Regions from separate parts of the Crenobacter cavernae genome, predicted to be linked through region 2. Evidence: predicted binding sites of a transcription regulator. Region 2 holds the regulator's gene; each other region holds the start of a gene.
The links. Region 2 encodes FNR, which switches genes on or off when oxygen is low (the NO sensors DNR and NnrR bind a similar motif). Its sites were predicted from a motif close to TTGATNNNNATCAA; they were not measured.
Positions count from the first base shown of each region.

Region 1: DWG20_RS02365 (DUF3149 domain-containing protein) is a predicted target of FNR. The motif match lies at 2,098-2,111, and genes of this name have one in related genera.
Region 3: DWG20_RS00805 (M61 family metallopeptidase) is a predicted target of FNR. The motif match lies at 3,512-3,525, and genes of this name have one in related genera.

Region 1 covers NZ_CP031337.1:499,567-505,023, reverse strand. The annotation lists gene DWG20_RS02375 (SDR family oxidoreductase) at 6-932, opposite strand; gene DWG20_RS02370 (CDP-6-deoxy-delta-3,4-glucoseen reductase) at 972-2,006, shown strand; gene DWG20_RS02365 (DUF3149 domain-containing protein) at 2,179-2,346, shown strand; gene DWG20_RS02360 (adenine phosphoribosyltransferase) at 2,403-2,960, opposite strand; gene DWG20_RS02355 (NCS2 family permease) at 3,101-4,423, opposite strand; gene DWG20_RS02350 (NCS2 family permease) at 5,348-5,457, shown strand, end outside.
Region 2 covers NZ_CP031337.1:1,790,551-1,796,007, reverse strand. The annotation lists gene DWG20_RS08680 (efflux RND transporter periplasmic adaptor subunit) at 1-79, shown strand, start outside; gene DWG20_RS08675 (efflux RND transporter permease subunit) at 83-3,199, shown strand; gene fnr (fumarate/nitrate reduction transcriptional regulator Fnr) at 3,455-4,201, shown strand; gene DWG20_RS08665 (hypothetical protein) at 4,194-4,844, opposite strand; gene DWG20_RS08660 (DUF1853 family protein) at 4,826-5,457, opposite strand, start outside.
Region 3 covers NZ_CP031337.1:181,279-186,735, reverse strand. The annotation lists gene ccoP (cytochrome-c oxidase, cbb3-type subunit III) at 1-911, opposite strand, end outside; gene DWG20_RS00820 (cbb3-type cytochrome oxidase subunit 3) at 908-1,096, opposite strand; gene ccoO (cytochrome-c oxidase, cbb3-type subunit II) at 1,101-1,715, opposite strand; gene ccoN (cytochrome-c oxidase, cbb3-type subunit I) at 1,731-3,155, opposite strand; gene DWG20_RS00805 (M61 family metallopeptidase) at 3,596-5,374, shown strand; gene pepN (aminopeptidase N) at 5,404-5,457, shown strand, end outside.

The DNA.
Region 1 (5,457 bases), 1.3 Mb from region 2:
CGATGTTACCGAATCGCACGGTGCGACGCGAGTCGAAGCCGGGCGTCCCGGCCGTGCTCGACGTTGGCCGAGCGCTTAGCGAGCCAGCAGTGCACGCTCGGCCACACAAGTTCGACCTTCAGTTCGCGCCTGAGACGCGCGTTCGAGAGACGGCGCGATTCGGCGAGGAAGGACCACAGCGCGGGCGAAACTGTTTGGCGCACCGCGTCGCGTGACAGGCGGGCGGGGCGGGGCAGGTCGTAGGCGTCGGCGAGCGCGTCGAACCAGTCGCCCATCGCCGTGGGTTGGTCGTCGCACGCGTTGTAGACGCGGATGCCGCCTTGCCGCTCGAGCGCCGCGACGCAGATCGCCGCGAGGTCGTCGGCGTGGATGTGGTTCGACCAAGAGTCGTCGCCGGTTTCGAGGCAGGGGGTGCCGGCCTTCAGACGCTCGAGCGGCAGCCGCTCTTCGGCGTAGATGCCGGGCGCGCGCAGCACGGTTAGGCTCGCGCCGTGGCGCGCGGCGAAGGCGCGCAAGCGGGCCTCGGCGTCGAGCCGGCGCAGCGCTCTGGGGCTGGCGGCTCGGCACGGCGAAGCCTCGTGCAGCCAGGCGCCGCCGGCGTCGCCGTACACCCCGGTGGTGCTGATGTAGACCCAGCGCTGTGGTATGCTTTCGCCCTTTCCCAGCGCCGACAACAGCTTGCGCATACGCGGGTCGGTGGCGCCGGAAAGCGGCGGCGGCGCGGTGTAGAGCACGGCATCGGCGAGGCCTGCGGCACGTTCGAGCGACGCGGCATCGTCGAGGTCGGCGGGCAGAGGAATCGCCCCGAACGAGCGAGCGCGATGCGCGGCTTCGGGGGAACGGACAAGCGCCAGCACGCGCCAGCGGCGGGTGAGGGCGGGCAGGGCGCGGCGGGCGACGTCGCCGACGCCGGCGATCAACAGGGTACGCATGTCGCACATTTTAGCGATCTTTAGAGGTAGAGGAAGAAGATGACGTGTCAGGTCAAGGTGCTCCCGAGCGGGCACAGCTTTGCGGTGGAAGCGCAAGAAACGCTGCTGGAAGCGGCCCTGCGTCAGGGCATTGGCTTGCCGTACGGTTGCCGCGACGGCGCGTGCGGCGCCTGCAAGGGCAAGATCGTGGAAGGCGAGGTCGAACACGGCCCGCACCAGGAAAAGGCGCTGCCGCCGCACGAGCGCGCGCAGGGCTACGCACTGTTCTGCTGCGCGCGTCCGGTAGAAGGCTTGGCCGAGCTTTCGATCGAGGCGCGCGAGGTGACCGGTATCGGCGACATCCCTATCAAGACGCTGCCTTGCCGCATCGAGAAGATCGAGAAGGTCCACGACGTCGCGGTGCTGCGGCTGAAGCTGCCGGTGTCCGAACGGCTGCAGTTCCGCGCCGGCCAGTACATCGACATTCTGATGAAGGACGGCAAGAAGCGCAGTTTCTCGATCGCCAACGCGCCGCACGACGATGCCTTCCTCGAGCTGCACATCCGCAACCAGCCGGGCGGCAGCTTTTCCGAGTACGTGTTCAACACGATGAAGGAGCGCGAGATCATGCGCTTCAAGGGCCCGATGGGGTCGTTCTTCCTGCGCGAAGAGTCGGACAAGCCGATCGTGTTCATCGCCAGCGGCACCGGCTTCGCACCGATCAAGGGCATCGTCGAGCACGCGATCCACAACGGCATCCATCGCCCGATGGTGATGTACTGGGGCGCGCGCACCAAGGCCGACCTCTACATGGCCGAACTGGCCGGCTCGTGGCAGACGCAGCTGCCGGGCTTCTCCTTCATCCCGGTGCTGTCCGACGCGCTGCCGGAAGACGAGTGGGCCGGCCGCACCGGCTTCGTCCACCAGGCCGTGCTCGACGACTTCGACGATCTGTCCGGTTACCAGGTCTACGCCTGCGGCGCGCCGGTGATGGTCGAGGCGGCGCACAAGAGCTTCATCGCCGAACGCGGCCTGCCGGAGGACGAGTTCTTCTCCGACGCCTTCTTCCTCGCCAAGGACCTCGGCCAGAAATAAGCTCGGCCAACCTTGCACCCCCGACAGCCCCGCCTTGTGCGGGGCTGTTGTTTTTGGCGTTTTCCGTTCGCGGTAGCCGATCCTATGCAGTTTGACTTGGGTCAAGGCCCGAAGCTTGGCCGAGCCTTACCCTTGCCGCATACCAATCGGCGCAGGCAGGGAGGGCAAGGCCATGGAACTCTGGAAAGAACTATTGTCGTCCTATGTGGGCATTTTGAGTCTGCTCACCATCGTCGTGGCGGCCGGGATGGTCGGCTACTGCGTATGGCTGTTCGTCAAGAAGGCGCGCGAGGCCGAGGAGGCCGAACGGCGCGCATCCGGGCGGCTCGCTGCAAGGTAGGCCGTAGGCGTAGGAAACGGCCACCTCGATTAAGGTGGCCGGTGACTTTAGGGGGCTTATGCGCCGTCGAAGCTGCACACGGTGTAGAGCGGCAGGCCGCTCGAGCGGATCAGCTCGCCGCCCTTCAGTTCGGGCAGTTCGATGATCGCTGCGGCTTCGACGACTTCGGCGCCGAGTTTCTGCAGCAGCTTGTAGCCGGCCATCATCGTGCCGCCGGTCGCGACCAGGTCGTCGATCAGCACCACGCGGTCTCCTTCGCGACATGCGTCGGTATGCATCTCGACCGTCGCGTTGCCGTATTCGAGTTCGTACTCTTCGGCGATCGTGGTGAACGGCAGCTTGCCCTTCTTGCGGATAGGCACGAAGCCGACGTTCAGTTCGTAGGCGAGCACCGAGCCGATGATGAAGCCACGCGCGTCTAGCCCGGCGACCAGGCTGATGTCGGCGTCCATATAACGGTGCACGAACACGTCGATCAACAGACGAAACGCCTTCGGGTTCTGCAGCAACGGCGTGATGTCGCGGAACATCACGCCCTCGTGCGGCCAGTCGGGCACGGTGCGGATCGCGTTCTTCAGGTAGCTGGCGTAGTCGAGGTTGTTGAGGCTTTGCATGGCGTGATGTCTGGCCGGGCGGTAGGAAAGCGCTGCAAGTCTAGACCAAAACCGGTGCCCCCGCTCCGGGTGGGCGGCGCCCAAAACGAAGCGGGCCGTCCCCTTGGGGGCGGCCCGCTTTTTTCTTGGCGCGTCGCGGCTTAGTGCGCGCTATCGAGGAAGGCGAGCTTCAGCGCCCACAGGGTGGCGATCACCCAGACCGCCGGCTTGACCTGGCGGGCGTGGCCGGACATCAGCTTGATGACGGCGTAGGAAATGAAGCCGAAGGCGATACCGGTCGCGATCGAGTAGGTGAACGGCATCGTCAGCGCGGCGATCACGGCCGGTGCCGCTTCGGTCATGTCGCGCCATTCGACCTCGGCGAGCCCGCGCGTCATCAGTACGGCGACGTACAGCAGCGCCGGCGCGGTGGCGTAGGCCGGCACCGACTCGGCCAACGGCGAGAACCACAGGCAGGCGGCGAACAGCACGGCGACGGTGCACGCGGTCAGGCCGGTGCGGCCACCGACGGCGGCGCCGGCGGCGGACTCGATATAGGCGACGGTCGACGACGTGCCCATCGCCGCACCGGCGATGATCGCGGTCGAGTCGGCCATCAGCGCGCGCTTCAGGCGCGGCAGTTTGCCGTTCTTGGACAGCCCGGCGCGATGAGCGACGGCGACCAGCGTGCCGGTGGTGTCGAACAGGTCGACGAAGAAGAACACGAACACCACGCCGAGCAGCGCGGCCGACATCACGCTACTGATGTCGAGCTTCATGAGCGTCGGCTCCATGCTCGGCACCGGCGCGAACACGCCCTTGAACTCGGACAGGCCCAGGCCGATCGACAGCGCGGTGCAGGCCAGGATGGCGATGATGATCGAACCGTTCCACCGGCGGTACTCCATCACCACGACGAGGAAGAAGCCGAGGATGGCGATCAGCGCTCTCGGGTCGTGCAGGTTGCCGAGCGAGATATAGGTGGCCGGGTTGGCGACGACGATGCCGGCATTCTTCAGTGCGACGAGGCCGAGGAACATGCCGACACCGGCGGAAATCGAGAACTTCAGCGAGTCCGGGATGGCGTTGATCAACAGTTCACGCACCTTGAACAAGCTCACGCAGACAAACAGGATGCCCGACAGGAATACGGCGCCGAGCGCGGTTTCCCACGGCACGCCCATGCCCTTGACCACGGTGAAGGTGAAGTAGGCGTTCAGGCCCATGCCCGGAGCGAGCGCGATCGGGTAGTTGGCGACTAGGCCCATGATCGCGGTGCCGAGCGCCGCGGCGAGGCAGGTCGCGACGAACACGGCCTTGAAGTCCATGCCGGTCAGCGACAGGATGGCCGGGTTGACAACCACGATGTAGGCCATGGTCAGGAAAATGGTGAAGCCGGCAAGAACCTCGGTTCTGATGTTGGTGCCGTTCTCCTCGAGTCGGAACAGCCTTTCCAATAGGCCGTTCGATGCTTGTTCCGTCATCTGCATCTTGTTGAACTCCTCGTTGTTATGTGTGTGATATGTCGTGCGGCAGGCTTTGCTTGGCATAAAGCTATTTTGGCCTTGGCAAAGTTCTCGGCATGATGAAGGAATTTATGGCAACTGTCCCCAATGTTTATGAGGTTGCGGCGGCTGGCTCTCGACGATCGAGCAGCGGAAAAAACGGCGTTGGCGATCGAGAGGGCTGCCCTGCGCCGGGGGGATGCCAAAAACAGGGGGAGAATTTGAGGGTTTACTCTAGGTGTCGGCACTTTTGCAACACCTTGGTGCGGGGGTTTTTGCCCGGTTTTACCGATAAATGGCGGATTTTGGCTGAAAATAATGGAAAACCCTGCTTCTATGGCCGGGTGGGGATGCTAGCGGTTGTGCAATAAAGTCTCTTCCTTGTAAGATAAATGCACGGTTCGGGTCCTTCACACGGGGCCATCGATCCACCCGCGGCGCAACGGAAACCAGACAACAAAAAGAGTTCCGTGCAGGAATGCGCTCTGCAAAGGGAAGAAGAGGCAGCCACCATATGAAGCTGTCGAAATAGCGTTGAGGAGAAACACGGTCTGCTCTTCTTGTCAGAAGGGCGGGTCCGCCAGGAGCCGGTTCCGGCGATCTGGCGTGGCAGGGCTAAGCGGTCGGTGGTGCGTTCAGGAACGCCCCGTACTGCAATCCTGTCGCCTCCCCTCGTCTATCTTCCTTACTGCAGTCGCTTCCACCCACACCATCGGTGGCGTATTCAGGGTGATCCCTTCAAGACGTTCCGATTGCACTAGCAAACTGCAGGGAAATAGAGAAGCGCGGGCCGTATGGCTTTGTCTGACCTTTCCCTTGTTCACAAACACGAATGACATGAGAGCAAACCTGATGACGGGCAGAGGTCTGGCCGTTTCAGCGTGCTGATAAAGGAGCTGTATCATGATTGAACAAGATGGCCTGCCAGTAGCGGGCGTCGGAACTGGGTCTTCTAAGCTCGACAAATTTTTCCAGATTTCCGCGCGTGGCAGCTCGACGCGTCAGGAAGTTCT
Region 2 (5,457 bases):
ACAGACCGTCGTCACGACCGAGCTGATCGGCATGAAGGAAGGCGACGCGGTCAAGCTGCCGCTCGCGACGGGGAAATAAGCGATGTGGCTCACCCGCGTCAGTATCCAGAACCCCTACTTCGCCGCCGTGCTGATGCTGGTGCTGATCGTGCTCGGCCTGTTCTCGATCAATCGCCTGCCGCTCGAGGAGTTCCCCGACATCCGCTTCCCGGTCGCCGTCGTCGCCGTCAGCTACCCGGGCGCATCACCCGAGGTGGTCGAGAGCGAGGTCAGCCGGCCGATCGAGGAGACGCTGAACACGATCAGCGGTATCAAGAACATCCGCTCGTACTCGTTCGAAGGCTCTTCGACCGTCGTCGTCGAGTTCGAACTGTCTGCCGACGCGACCGTCGCGCTGCAGGACGTGCGCGACCGCATCTCGGCGGTGCAGGGCAGCTTCCGGCGCGAGATCAAGTCGCCGGTGGTGTCGCAACTGAACCCGAATGACCAGCCGCTGCTTTCGTTCGCGCTGACATCGCCCGACAAGAACCTAAGGGGACTCACGACCTGGGTCGACAACGTGCTGAAGAAGCGGCTGCAGACGGTGTCGGGCGTCGGCGAAGTCAAACGCGTCGGCGGAGCCCGCCGCGAGATCCGCGTCGACGTCGACCCCTACCGGCTCGAGGCGGTCGGCCTGTCGGTCGGCGACGTGGCCTCGGCCATCCGCACCGCCAACCAGGACTTCCCGACCGGCTCGGTCAACACCGCGAGCAACGAGCTGTCGGTGCGCCTGACCGGCAAGCTGGCGACGGTCGACGACTTCTCCAAGCTGACGCTCACGTGGCGTAACGGCGCGCCGATCCGGCTCGCCGACGTCGCCTCCGTCGCCGACGACGAGGCCGAGAAGGACAGCCTGTCGCTGATCGACGGCTTGCCATCGGTCGGCCTCGACATCCGCGCGGCGCGCGGCGCCAACGTCGTCGCGGTCGCCGAAGGCGTGAAGAAGGTGATGGAAGAAATGAGGCCGCTGATGCCGGCCGGCACCGGCGTCAAGGTCACCTACGACAAGTCCGACAACGTCAAACGCTCGCTGACCGAGGTGAGGAACAGCCTGATCGAGGGCGCGGCGCTGACGGTACTGATCGTGTTCCTGTTCCTGGGCAGCTGGCGCAGCACGGTGATCACCGGCCTGACCTTGCCGGTCGCGCTGATCGGCACGCTGTTCGCGATCTCGGCGATGGGCTTCACCTTGAACCTGATGACGCTGATGGCGCTGTCGCTGTCGATCGGCCTGTTGATCGACGACGCCATCGTCGTGCGCGAGAACATCGTCCGCCACGCCAATATGGGCAAGGAGCACTACAAGGCGGCGCTCGAAGGCACCGAGGAGATCGGTCTGGCGGTGCTGGCGACGACGCTGGTCATCGTCGCGGTGTTCCTGCCGGTCGGCTTCATGGGCGGCATCATCGGCAAGTTCTTCCACCAGTTCGGCCTGACCGTCACCGTCGCGGTGCTGATCTCGATGCTGGTCAGCTTCACGCTCGACCCGATGCTGTCGTCGATCTGGCACGACCCGCACCACCACGGCGATGCGCACAAGGGGCCGCTCGGGCGCACGCTCGACTGGTTCGAAGCCTCGCTCGACCGCTTGGCCGAGCGCTACGGCGCCGCGATCGGCTGGGCGCTCGACCACAGGAAGACGGTGATCGCCGGCGCCTTGGCGCTGCTCGTCGGCAGCTTCATGCTGGTGCCGCTGATCGGCGGCGAATTCCTGCCCAAGAGCGACCAGGGCAAGTTCTCGCTGAGCTTCAAGACCGCGCCGGGCAGCTCGCTCGAATACACCGAGGCGAAGGCGCGCCAGGTCGAGAAAGGCTTGCGCGAGCTGCCCGAGGTGCGCTCGGTGAACGTCAGCGTCGCCGGCGGGCGCTTCGGCGCCGGCAAGACCGAGGCACGGTTGGTGGTCGACGCCGGCAGCAAGCAGGAGCGCGAACGCAGCCTGTTCGACCTGATGGCCGCCGCGCGCGGCAAGGCCGAGCGCGTCGCCGGCATCGAGCTGTCGTCGGTAGAAGAACTCGGCAAGCACGGTCCGGGCGGCAAGGCGGTCAACATCGGCTTGCGCGGCAGCGATGTGCATGTGCTCGAGGCGGCCGCCAACGCGCTGTCCGGGCGGCTGGCTGGCGTCAAGGGCGTCAGCGACGTCGAGAGCAGCCTGTCGGCGGCCGACCCGGCGCTCGACATCTCGGTCAAGCGCGACGCCGCCGGCAGCCTCGGCATCGACCTCGCCGAGGTCGGCGACACGCTGTCGACGCTGTTGGCCGGCAACACCGTCACCACCTGGGAAGCGCCCGACGGCGAGAACTACGACGTCAGGCTGCAGATCCCGAAACCCGCGCGCGCGGCCGAACTCTTGGACGTCTTGACCGTCGCCGGAAATCGCAAGGACGACGGCTCGGCCAACATGGTGCCGCTGTCGAGCGTGACCGAGAGCCGGCCGGCCGAGAGCCCGCGCCAGATCGACCGCGTGAACCTGCAGCGCGAGGTGACGATCACCGCCAACATCGAGGGCCGCGAGTCGAGTGCGGTGTTCGCCGACATCGGCAAGCTGTTGAAGGACGCGAAGCTGCCGCCGGGCGTCAGCCTGAACCAGGAAGGCGAGCAGAAGGACATGGCCGAGTCGCTCGGCTTCGCGGTGCAGGCGCTGGCGATGGGCGTGATCTTCATCTATCTGATCCTCGCCGCGCAGTTCCGCAGCTTCACGCTGCCGGTGACCATCATGGTGTCGCTGCCCTTGGCCTTCGTCGGCGTGTTTCTCGGCCTGTTGCTGTTCGGCTCGACGCTCAATATGTTCTCGGTGATCGGCATCGTGATGCTGATGGGCCTGGCGGCCAAGAACGGCATCCTCTTGGTCGACTTCATCAACCAGGCGCGCCGCGAGGGCATGGAAAGGCGCGCGGCGATCGTCGAGGCCGGCCGCGTGCGGCTGCGCCCGATCATGATGACCAGCCTGGCGATGATCTTCGGCATGCTGCCCCTGGCGCTCGGCGGCGGCGAAGGCTCGGAGACGCGCGCGCCGATGGCGCACGCGATCATCGGCGGCATGGTGACGTCGACCGTGCTGACGCTGATCGTGGTGCCGGTGGTGTACACCTATATGGACGGCTTGCGGACCCGCGTGCGCCGCGTGTTCGCAAGGCTGAACGGACACGCGCACCGCGCCTGATCTTCGACGCCGTCTGCACGAAGAAGCTCGGCCAACCTTACAAAAGGTTGGCCGAGCTTTTTTCTTCACACCGTGCGCGAATAGCGCGCCGTCGTCGCGCGTTCGCGCAGATGGCGGTCGAATTCGAAGCGGGCGGGCGAAGTCGGTTCGGGTTTCACTGCGATGACAAAGGCACGGGTGGGCTGTTAAATTTGCCGAAACGCCCGCTTTACCGCCTTGCCCCACGTCAAGCGAAGAAGGAAAACCGCAACGCCCATGGCCGATACCCTTTCGCCCGCCACGCTGAAAGTCAGCTGCTCTGACTGTTCCTTGCGCGAGCTGTGCCTGCCTATAGGCCTCAACCCCGACGAGATGTCACAACTGGACGCGGTGATCCGCCAGAGCCGCAAGCTCAAGCGCGGCGACGCCCTGTTCCGCAGCGGCGAGGGTTTCCGCTCGCTGTTCGCGGTGCGCACCGGCTTTTTCAAGACGACAGTCGCGAGCTGCGACGGCCGCGAGCAGGTGACCGGTTTTCACATGTCGGGCGAGCTGATGGGGCTGGATGGCATCTCGGTCGACCTGCACGGCTGCGACGCGATCGCGCTCGAGGACAGCGAGGTGTGCGAGCTGCCGTTCACGCGCATGGAAGACCTCAGCCGCGACATCCCCAGCCTGCAGCGCCACTTCTACCGGCTGATGAGCCGCGAGATCGTCCGCGACCAGAACGTGATGCTGCTGCTCGGCAATATGAAGGCCGAGGAGCGCCTCGCCGCCTTCCTCTTGAACCTGTCGCAGCGCCTGGCCAGCCGCGGTTTCGCCGCCAACGACTTCATCCTGCGGATGAGCCGCGAGGAGATCGGCAGCTTCCTCGGCCTCAAGCTCGAGACGGTCAGCCGCACGCTGTCCAAACTCCAGCAGCAGGGCTGGATCAAGGTCGACCACAAGCACATCCGGCTCCTGGAACCCGCCACGCTCAAGGCGCTGCTGTCCGGCTGCGCGAACGCGAGCTCCGGCCCTAGGTGAGCGGCCTCACCCGCCCCAGACAAGCCGTCTTTCCCCGGTAGCAGCCCGGATCGGCGAGCGGCTCGGCCAACACCGCCCGGTATTCCGCAAGGAGTACCGGGCGCTGTGCTTTGAGCGCCGCGCAAGCCTCCCCGGACGATGCCAGAACGCGTCGCCAGCCTATGTTGTCGCGCGCCAAACGCCACGCGAGCGCCGCCGAGTCGGGCAGCAAGCTCAGCAGCTGGTAGTCCGACCACAGCGCCGCCTGTTGTTCGAGCCCGTAGTCGGCGAAGCGGCCCGCGTCGAGAGAATAAAGATAGGGGTCGACGGTGAAAGGTAGCGACCCGACGACGCCGATCGCGAAGCCGCGCGTCAACAGCGGTGCGCCCTGCTGCGCCTGCCAGACGTGGACCAGCTCGTGCAGCCAGGTGTGCAGCGCGGCCAGATCCTCGGCCGAACCCTCGGCCAACCTTGCGCAGCAAATCGAGTAGTCGCCGCGGTAAAGGGGAGCCGTCAGCCAGACGGTGTTGCGCCACGCCATAGGGCGCGTCCAGAAGGGGAAGCGCGCGCGCGGCACGAGGCGCAGCGGCGCGGGGTCGAGCGCGGCGCCGTACAGCGAAGCGACGAGCGCGCGCTCGCCGACGCTCAACGGCCGGCCTGCCACGCCGGCTCCGGCAGCATGCGTGCGCGCAGCGCGGCGAGCGCCTCGGGCGGCGGCCAGCCGGCCGGCAGCACGAAGCCGCGCGCCACCTCGAACGCCTCGCCGGTCTCGTCGACGGCGACCTCGGCGACCAGTTGCGGCCGGTCGATCAGAGCGAGCCGGGCGCGCAAGTCTTGCTCGGATTCGGTATAGAGCGCCGGCAGCCTGGCCGGTGCGAGCCATTGCAGCCGCGGCAGCCACAGCCAGCGGCTGTCGCCGCTGCGATGCGGCCAAGGCTCGGCCAATGGGGCGAACCAGCCGCGTGGAGCATGGGGGTTCAGCGGGTGCGGCAGCGCGAGGCCGTCGTTGATGAAGAGCCAGCCGGTGACGCGCGCGACGCTCGCCGCCTGAGTGAAGCCCGCCGGCAGCAGCGGTGCGGCGAGCGGGTGGCGGCGCAGCGCGAGCTGCCGCTCGAGCTTGGCCGCCTTCAGCCGCCACGCGTCGCGCAGGCTGGCGCCGATCAGGCTGTCGGGCACGTCGCCCAGCATCAGGTAGAACTTGCTGGCCAGCTCGATATGGAAGGGTTCGCCGTCCAGACGCACCAGGAAGTCGAATTCGCCGTGCGTGCGGTGCGCGG
Region 3 (5,457 bases), 1.6 Mb from region 2:
TTGGGGTTGTTCGACAGACCCCATACGTAGGCGGCCAATAGGTGGACCTTGCCTTCGCCGAGGAAGTCCTTCCACGCCGGCATCTGGTTGTTGCGGCCGTTGGTGATGGTCTCGACGATGGTCTTCTCGGTGCCGCCGTATAGCCAGGTGTTGTCGGTCAGGTTCGGCGCGCCGACGCCCTGGTTGCCCTTGCCGTCCGGGCCGTGGCAGGTCGCGCAGTCCGCCTTGAAGGTCTCGGATCCGCGTTGCGCGCGCTCGGCGTCGTGCTTCTTGCCCGACAGCGACATCGCGTAGTTGGCGACGTCCTTGACCTTCTCTTCGCCGAACCTGGCGCCGAAAGCCGGCATCTGGCCGTGGCGGCCGCCCTCGATCGAGGTCTTGATGGTGGCCGCATCGCCGCCGTACAGCCAGTCGTGGTCGGTCAGGTTCGGGAAGCCCTTGGCGCCGCGCGCGTCGGAGCCGTGGCACTGCACGCAGTAGGTCTGGAACAGGCGCTTGCCCATTTCCTGAGCCTTCGGATCGGCGGCCACCGCTTTCAGCTCCTTCTTCTGGAACTGGTCGTACAGCGGCTGGTACTTCGCCTCGGCGTCGCCGCGTTCCTTCTTGTACTGGCCGACCGAGCTCCAGCCGAACAGGCCCTGGTACTTGCCGAGGCCCGGGTAGAGCGCGAGGTAGCCGATGCCGAAGGCGATTGTGATGTAGAACATCCACATCCACCAGCGCGGCAGCGGGTTGTTGTACTCGACGAGGTCGTCGTCCCACACGTGGCCGGTGACGTCGGCCGCTTCGCCGTCCTTCTTCACCGCCACGGCCTTCGCCTGGCTGAACAGCACGTAGCCCAGGCCGGCCATGCCGGCGATCACGATGACGGAGATGTAGACACTCCAGAAATCACTCACAAAATCACTCATTCTTTCGCTCCGTTGGCCGCTTCGCGGAATTGGACCGCCTCGTCCTCGTCGCCGAGGAAGGGCAGCTTGGCCGCCTCGTCGTAACGGTTCTTGGCGCGTTTGCTGTAGGCACCGATCAGGATCACGGCGAAGCTGACGAGGCAGAACACCGTGAACGCAGAGTGCCCGTAACTGGTCCAGTCCATAGGCTTAGCGCGCGTTCTTCAGCGCAAGGCCGAGGCCCTGCAGGTAGGCGATCACCGCGTCCATTTCCGACTTGCCGTCGACCGCGGCCTTGGCCTCGGCGATGTCCTTGTCGGAGTAGGGGACGCCCACTTTGCGCAGCGCTTCCATATGCTTGGGGACGGAGTCCGCGTCGACCAGGTTGCGGGCGAGCCACGGGAAGGCCGGCATGTTCGACTCGGGCACGACGTCGCGCGGGTTGATCAGGTGCACGCGGTGCCATTCGTCCGAGTAGCGGCCGCCGACGCGGGCCAGGTCCGGACCGGTACGCTTGGAGCCCCACAGGAACGGGTGGTCGTACACCGACTCGCCGGCGACCGAGTAGTGGCCGTAGCGTTCGGTCTCGGCGCGGAGCGGGCGGATCATCTGCGAGTGACAGTTGAAGCAGCCTTCGCGCTGGTAGACGTCGCGGCCGGCCAGTTGCAGCGCGGTGAAGGGCTTGAGGCCCGCCACCGGCTCGGTGGTCGACTTCTGGAACATCAGCGGCACGATTTCGACGAGGCCGGCAAAGCTGATCACGATCAGCGTGAACACGATCAGGTAGCCGACGCGTTCTTCGATCAGTTTCTGGATCTTTTCCATCTTGTTCTTTCGACCTTAGTGCGCGTGGGCGGTGACGGCCGGGATCTTGGCGTCGACCGGACGACCTGCGAACACGGTGCGGTAGGTGTTGTAAGCCATCAGGACCATGCCGGTCAGGTAGAAGGCGCCGCCCACGAAGCGTACGAAGTGATACGGATAGGTGGCTTTGACGACCTCGGCGAACGCGTAGGTCAGCGTGCCGTCCGGGTTCAGCGCGCGCCACATCAGGCCCTGCATCACGCCGGAGATCCACAGCGCGGAGATGTAGAGCACGACGCCGATGGTCGCGAGCCAGAAGTGCGCCTCGATCAGCTTGACGCTGTACATCTCTTCACGGCCCCACAGGCGCGGGATCAGATAGTAGAGCGAACCCATGGTGATGAAGCCGACCCAGCCGAGCGCGCCGGAGTGCACGTGGCCGACGGTCCAGTCGGTGTAATGCGACAGCGCGTTCACGGTCTTGATCGCCATCATCGGGCCTTCGAAGGTCGACATGCCGTAGAACGACAGCGACACGACGAGGAACTTCAGGACCGGGTCGGTGCGCAGCTTATGCCAGGCGCCGGACAGCGTCATGATGCCGTTGATCATGCCGCCCCAGGACGGTGCCAGCAGGATCAGCGAGAACACCATGCCGAGCGACTGGGTCCAGTCGGGCAGCGCGGTGTAGTGCAGGTGGTGCGGACCCGCCCACATATAGGTGAAGATCAGCGCCCAGAAGTGCACTACCGACAGGCGGTAGGAGTACACCGGACGGCCGGCCTGTTTCGGCACGAAGTAGTACATCATGCCGAGGAAGGCGGCGGTCAGGAAGAAGCCGACGGCGTTGTGGCCGTACCACCATTGCACCATCGCGTCGACGGCGCCGGCGTAGACCGAGTACGACTTGAACGCGCCGGCCGGCACCGACAGGTTGTTCACGATGTGCAAGAGCGCGACGGTCAGGATGAACGAACCGTAGAACCAGTTGGCGACGTAGATGTGCTTGATCTTGCGTTTGGCGATGGTGCCGAAGAACACCACGGCGTAGGCGACCCAGACGAGCGCGATCAGGATGTCGATCGGCCACTCGAGCTCGGCGTATTCCTTGCTCTGCGTGTAGCCGAGCGGCAGCGTGATGGCCGCGGCGACGATCACCGCCTGCCAGCCCCAGAAGGTGAAGGCGGCCAACTTGTCCGAAATCAGCCGCACGTTACACGTGCGCTGGACGACGTAGTACGAGGTGGCGAACAGGCCGCAGCCGCCGAAGGCGAAGATCACGGCGTTGGTGTGCAGCGGGCGCAGGCGGCCGAAGTGGAGCCACGGACCGAAGTTCAGGTCCGGCCACACCAGCTGGGCCGCGATGACGACGCCCATCAGCATGCCGAAAATGCCCCAGGCTACGGTCATCACGGCAAACTGGCGCACCACCTTATAGTTATAAGTGGATTGCGTTTCCATTAAAGGTTTCTCCAAGGTTGCAAACTAGAACGTATTAAACCGCGACGGCTTGATTCCTGAAGGGCTGTCCCCATCTCCCTTCGACGCGGATCAAGGCCGTAGATGAGGCGGTCACGCGGCCGGCTCGTGCGCGAGGATTCCGTGTGTCGCTGCGCGTCTTCAGTAACGGTTTTCACAAAACCGGAAGACGCGACCGCCCCTTCGATGTCAACCCGGCATTCTAAAGCAATCGACCCCTGCGGGCCAGACGCATACCGGCGCTCGGGCCCCGCGGTTTCATTCCGTTACACGGCCCTTTGGGGCGTGGCCGGAAGTTGTCGTCGCAGCGAATTGTATTGTCATCGTCCGGAAGCCCCTTGATCTGGGTCAAAGGGCGCCAAAGCCGCGTCCGGCCTCGCTGACGGATGCTAGAATCGCGCTTTTCACGCCGGGAACCTTCCATGACCGCGACCGTGCGCTACACCCTCCGCCCGATCCGACCCGAAGCCCATCTGTTCGAAGCGACGCTCACCGTCGACGCGCCCGACCAGGCCGGTCAGCGCTTCACGCTGCCGGCGTGGATTCCCGGCAGCTATATGATCCGCGACTTCGCGCGCCAGATCGTGGCGATCCGCGCCGAATCGGGCGGTAAGAGCTTGGCGCTGACGCAGCTGGACAAGCACAGCTGGTTGGCCGAGCCGTGCAAGAAGGCGCTGACGGTGACGGTAGAGGTGTACGCGTACGACCTGTCAGTGCGCGGCGCTTATCTGGATTCCACGCGCGGCTTCTTCAACGGCACCAGCGTGTTCCTGCGCCCCGAAGGCTTGGCCGAGCAGCCGTGCACGCTCGACATCCAGCCGCCCGAGGGCAAGGCGTTCGACGACTGGACGGTCGCGACCAGCCTGGCGCCGCTCGATGTGAAAAAGAGGACCGGCTTCGGCCGGTATGGCGCCGCCGGCTACGACGAGCTGATCGACCACCCGTTCGAACTCGGCGGGGTCGAGCGCGTGACGTTCAAGGCCTGCGGCGTGCCGCACGAGATCGTCGTCTCGGGCCGCCATCGCGGCGACCTCAAGCGCCTCGCGCGCGACGCGAAGAAAATTTGCGAATACCAGATCAGACTATTCGGCGAGCCGGCGCCGTTCGAACGCTACGTCTTCCTGCTCTACGTCGGCGGCGACGTCTACGGCGGGCTCGAACACCGCGCGTCTACCGCGCTCGTAGCCAACCGCGACGACCTGCCGGTCAAGGGCGACAAGAGCCTCACCGACGGCTACCTGCAGCTTCTCGGCCTGATCAGCCACGAATACTTCCACAGCTGGAACGTCAAGCGGATCAAGCCGGCCGCGTTCACGCCGTACGAACTGTCCACCGAGAACTATACGAGGCTGTTGTGGGCGTTCGAGGGCGTGACGTCCTATTACGATGATTTGACGCTGGTGCGCTCCGGCCTGATCGACAAGGAGCGCTACCTGCAACTGTTGGCGAAAACGATCACCGCGGTAGAGCGCGGTGCCGGCCGCAGGAAGCAGACGCTCGAAGAATCGAGCTTCACCGCGTGGAACAAGTACTACCGCCAGGACGAGAATAGCCCGAACGCCATCGTCAGCTACTACGCGAAGGGCGCGCTCGCCGCGCTGGCGCTCGATCTGTTCATCCGCGAAGAGAGCGGAGGCGTGAAGAGCCTCGACGACGTGATGTGCGCCTTGTGGAGCAAGTGGCTCTCCGACGGCCAAGGCTTGGCCGAGCACGAGTGGGAGGCGATCGCCGAGGCGGTCACCGGGCTCGACCTCGCCGACTTCTTTGCGTCCGCCTTGCGCTCTACCGAAGACCTGCCACTAGCGAAGCTGCTCGCGACGCAGGGCGTGACGCTGTCTTTCGACGCGGCCGCGTCGGCGTCCGATCGCGGCGGTCTCGCCGACTCGGCCAACGTCAAGGAGCGCGCCGTGTTCGGCGCGAAGACCGCCGCCGATCCGCTCGGCGTCAAGCTCACGCAGGTCTTCGACGGCGGCGCCGCGCAGGCTGCCGGCCTGTCCGGCGGCGACGTGCTGGTCGCGATCGACCATCTGAAGGCCTCCGACTTCGACAAGCAGCTGGCGCGCTACGCGCCGGGTGACAAGATCACCGTCCACTATTTCCGCCGCGACGAACTGGCTAGCGCCACGCTCGAGCTGGCCGCCGCGCCTACCGACACCGCGCGCCTCGCCCTCGCCGGCGACGCCGCCTGGCTGCACCGCTGAACCTTCGGCCCCGAACAAGAGAGAAACCCATGGCCACGCCACAGATCAAGTACCGCAAGGACTACCGCGCACCCGCGTTCCAG